DNA from 2 places in the Microbacterium luteolum genome. Region 2 is predicted to be linked to the other one. Evidence: predicted binding sites of a transcription regulator. Region 2 holds the regulator's gene; the other holds the start of a gene.
The links. Region 2 encodes LexA, which represses DNA repair genes until DNA is damaged. Its sites were predicted from a motif close to TCGAACANNTGTTCGA; they were not measured.
Positions count from the first base shown of each region.

Region 1 (2,398 bases), on a different contig from region 2:
CACACCGTCCTCGGCGTGGACTCGGGAACACTGGCCGAGCATGGGCCGGTGCATCCGGAGGTCGCACGGCAGATGGCGGAAGGGGTGCGACGTGTCGTCGGCGTCGGTGGGCGTGCGGCCGACGTCGGGATATCGACGACAGGGATCGCCGGCCCGGATTCACCGGACGGCCAACCGGTCGGGACCGTGCACATCGGAGTCGTCACGCCCTTCGCCACGCAGACGCGGGAGCTGCACCTCGATGGCGACCGCGCCGCGATCCGTGCGCATTCCGTCTCCGACGCGCTCGGATTCCTGCTCGAGATGCTGCAGGAATAGTGGCGCGCATTCTGCGGTTATCTCCGATGTGCTCACATTGAAACCACAGAGTGCAGGGGTAGATTCTGTGCAAGCCAAGGGGACTAGACTGGCTGTCTCATCGAGGGGGAACTCGGTGAATATAACGGGGAGGAGGTTCCGATGATTCTTGTACGACAGGAAATCGGCGATGTGCTGAGGGACTTCCGCCTGCAGAAGGGGCGCACCCTCCGGCAGGTCGCAAGCAAGGCTTCTGTCGCGCTCGGATACCTCAGTGAGGTCGAGCGGGGTCAGAAAGAGGCGTCGAGCGAGATCCTCGCCTCCGTCGCCGATGCGCTCGACGTACCCATCTCGACGATCATGCGCGAGGTCGGCGATCGCATCTCCGTGCTCGAGGGCATCCAGGTGTTCCCGGATGTCGTCCCCGATGACCTCGTGGCGTCGATCGAGCCCGAGCTCTCCCTGCACTGACCGTCTGCCGGCCCGGAGACAGGATGCGTCGTAGCGAGTTCCTTCGTGCCGTCGAGACGGAGTTCCAGGCCCGTGCCTCGTCGTTGGTGAACGATCTCGTTCTCGGTGCGCTCGGCAACCGGACCGCCGTCGAGGCTCTCGCCGACGGTGCACCGCCCCGCGACATCTGGCTCGCGCTCTGCGCGGAGATGGACGTGCCGGACAACCGGCGACACGGCGTCGGCCGTCAGGAACCTCGGCGTCGCTGACGTCTCGCGTCCCGTTCGAGTCGTGCGGTATCCGACACGCCGATCGCGGCGTGTCGTCGAAGATCTGTTCGAAGCGGGCGTAGTCTTCTGCACAAGTGGTCTCTGAGTTTCGTTCCACACGGTTCCCGGATACTCCGATGCAATGTCGGAGGCTCCTTCTACGGTGAGGAACAGGCCCAGAGCCATACGCCTTGTCGGAGAGCTACTCCCAGTCGGGAGTGCCGCGGCAGCCTACAGGCGGCACCACGCGAACAGAAGGAGCAGACCATGCCATCACCCGCCGACCGCGAGAAGTCCCTCGAGACAGCACTCGCCCAGATCGACCGCCAGTTCGGCAAGGGCTCGGTCATGCGCCTGGGAAGCGATGATCGCGCCCCTGTGGCCGTCATCCCGACCGGCTCCATCGCCCTCGACGTCGCTCTCGGCGTCGGAGGTCTTCCGCGTGGTCGCATCGTAGAGATCTACGGACCGGAGTCCTCCGGTAAGACGACGCTGACCCTCCACGCGATCGCGAACGCGCAGCGTGCCGGCGGCATCGCCGCATTCATCGATGCCGAGCACGCGCTCGACCCCGACTACGCGGCCAAGCTCGGCGTCGACATCGACGCGCTCCTCGTCTCGCAGCCCGACACGGGTGAGCAGGCACTCGAGATCGCCGACATGCTCGTGCGCTCCGGTGCGATCGACCTCATCGTCATCGACTCGGTGGCGGCTCTCGTGCCCCGTGCCGAGATCGAGGGCGAGATGGGCGACTCGCACGTGGGTCTGCAGGCGCGACTGATGTCGCAGGCTCTGCGAAAGCTCACCGGTGGTCTCAACCAGACGAACACCACGATGATCTTCATCAACCAGCTGCGCGAGAAGATCGGTGTCTTCTTCGGCTCTCCCGAGACCACGGCCGGTGGTAAGGCTCTGAAGTTCTACGCATCGGTGCGACTCGACATCCGTCGAATCGAGACGCTGAAGGACGGCACGGATGCGGTCGGAAACCGCACCAGGGTCAAGGTCGTCAAGAACAAGATGGCGCCGCCCTTCAAGCAGGCCGAGTTCGACATCCTCTACGGTGTCGGCATCTCGCGCGAAGGCAGCCTGATCGACTTCGGCGTCGAGCACGGCATCGTGAAGAAGTCGGGCTCCTGGTACACCTACGACGGTGACCAGCTGGGCCAGGGCAAGGAGAACGCCCGCACCTTCCTGCTCAACAACCCCGACGTCGCTCTGGCGATCGAGACGCAGATCAAGCAGAAGCTCGGCATCGGCGGGCACGTCGCACCCGAGGCCCCCGTGGCTGCTGACGAGCTCGCCGAGCGTCGTCCGGCCTGATGAGTGACACACGTGGGGGCGATTCCGAGCGGATCGCCCCCATCATTCCTCTCTTCGGC
Region 1 covers NZ_BAAAUN010000001.1:764,967-767,364, reverse strand. The annotation lists gene ABD648_RS03805 (CinA family protein) at 1-318, shown strand, start outside; gene ABD648_RS03800 (helix-turn-helix domain-containing protein) at 460-768, shown strand; gene ABD648_RS03795 (DUF3046 domain-containing protein) at 792-1,016, shown strand; gene recA (recombinase RecA) at 1,284-2,339, shown strand; gene ABD648_RS03785 (regulatory protein RecX) at 2,339-2,398, shown strand, end outside.
Region 1: the regulator LexA is predicted to act here: its motif matches at 1,073-1,088, upstream of recA (recombinase RecA).

Region 2 (2,398 bases):
GCGGGTACATGGAGTACGTCGGGGCGAAGCTGAACGCCGTGCGTCCGGGGCCGCCGAAGGCCTGGAGGATGTGCTGGAGAACCTCGTTGGAGCCGTTGCCCGCCCAGATCTGATCCGGGGTGAGACCGTGGCCGAGGTAATCCGCGAATCCCTCTCGCAGTGTCGTGAACTCGCGATCCGGATACCGGTTCACATCGCGGAGCGCGACGGCGATGTCGTCGAGGATGTCGCTCGCGACGGCGTCGGGAACCGGATGCGTATTCTCGTTGACGTTCAGCGCGATCGGGAGTGGTGCCTGCGGCGCACCGTACGGGGTGAGCCCGCGCAGATCATCACGGAGCGGGAGGGCGTCGAGTGAGGAAGTCACCCTTCCATGCTAGGCCGCGTGCCCACCGCGTGACGTCAGTCCGCGTACTGCGCCGGGATCGCGAGCTCCTGGCCGATCTGCAGTGCTCCACCGCGCAGCATGTTGAGCCGGCTGATCTCGCCGATCACATCGCGCGGGTCGGCGGTCGGGGCGACCGTGTTCGCGATCGACCAGAGCGTATCGCCCGGGAGGACCGTCACCGTCTGGAAGTCGGCCGTGCCGAAGCTGCCTGCGGTGTCGTCGCTCGCGGCGATGGCGCTACCACCACTGATCGCTGCGACCGCGATGCCGATCGCGAGCGGAACCGCGGCGACGGCCAGCAGGACGCCACGGCCACGAGCGGTCAGTCGCAACCGCGACCGCGTCGCCGGACGTGCCGGGATGACCGCTGCGGTGCTGATGCTGATGCTGCTCATGTCGGGCTCCTTACCCTGTCCCCGTCGGCTGGGCCGGCGGTGAAGTTGGCGTAGCGTTCGCATTCGCGTCTCGGCCGGGAGCCGTGAATGCGAAGCTACGTTCCGAAGATATCTTCGAGTTCGAACATCTGTCAACTGTTCTTCGAAATCGGATCCCCGAATCTTCCGACACGCTCGAACAGATCTTCCAGATCAGCCCGATACTCGGATACGGTTTCGATAAGAACACCCCACCACGGGCCTCCGACATTCGAAGAGGAACGTCGGATCGCGTACTGAAGGAGCATCATGAGCGAGAACTCAGCCCCGGAGCAGGAGGCTCCTCGGACGCGCCGTCGGAAGAGCCTCAGCCCGAAGCAGATGGCGATCCTCGAGGTCATCCAGACCTCCATCGCCCACCACGGCTACCCGCCGAGCATGCGCGAGATCGGCGACGCGGTCGGGCTCAAGTCGCTCTCGAGCGTGACCCACCAGCTCGGTCAGCTCGAGCTGAGCGGCTACCTGCGCCGCGACCCCGGCAAGACCCGCGCGATGGAGGTGCTGATCGACCTTCCCGGCACGAGCGGCGAGAACCCGGCAGACGTGGCCACGCCCGTCGGTGACGCCGCACTCGTCCCCCTCGTCGGCCGGATCGCGGCGGGCGTACCCATCACCGCGGAGCAGCAGGTCGAGGAGATCTTCCCTCTCCCCCGCCAGCTCGTGGGCAAGGGCGACCTCTTCATGCTCAAGGTCTCCGGCGAGTCGATGATCGATGCGGCGATCTGCGACGGCGACTGGGTCGTCATCCGCGCGCAGAACAGCGCGGAGAACGGCGAGATCGTCGCCGCCATGCTCGACGACGAGGCGACGGTGAAGACCTTCCGCCGCCGCGACGGGCACACCTGGCTGCTCCCCCGCAACTCCGCGTTCGAGCCCATCCTCGGCGACGAGGCCACCGTGCTCGGCAAGGTCGTGGCGGTGCTCCGCGCGGTCTGACCGGCATGGCCGACCGGCATCCGTCGATCACGACCACGAAAGCCGCCCTCCTGGACGTTCAGAAGGGCGGCTTTCGCTTTCACAGCGTGCCCGGACATGCACAGCTCACGCGCCGCAGCGCATGCCGCCTAGGCTCGAAACATGTCGTCACCGTACGGTTCCTGGCCTTCCCCCTTCTCCGCCGCATCCGTCGCGGCATCCGCTCCTCGCATCGACGGCGCACGGTTCGTCGGCTCGGAGATCTGGTGGGGCGAGTCGGTCCCTGCCGAGGGAGGGCGCGTGACCGTCCGCAGCTCGAGCGGCGCGGTGATCCTCCCCGCGCCGTGGAGTGCGCGGTCGCGCGTGCACGAGTACGGGGGCGGTGCCTGGACGGCGGATGCCGATGGCACGCTGTACTTCGTCGACGCGGGCGACCAGCGCGTGTACCGGCTCGTGCCCGGTGCAGCGCCGATGCCGCTCACCGCCGCGGGGCCATCGCACGGTGGGCTCAGCCTGCAGCAGGGGCGCCTTCTCGCCGTGCGGGAGGACCTTCGGGGAGATCCGCAGATCCGCGGGATCGTGGAGATCCCGACGGACGGGTCTGCGGCGGACGATCCGACGGCGATCGGCGTCCTGGTGCAGGGCAGTGCGTTCTTCGTGC
Region 2 covers NZ_BAAAUN010000002.1:244,112-246,509, reverse strand. The annotation lists gene ABD648_RS20005 (histidinol-phosphate transaminase) at 1-367, opposite strand, end outside; gene ABD648_RS20000 (LysM peptidoglycan-binding domain-containing protein) at 403-783, opposite strand; gene lexA (transcriptional repressor LexA) at 1,072-1,758, shown strand; gene ABD648_RS19990 (alpha/beta hydrolase family protein) at 1,900-2,398, shown strand, end outside.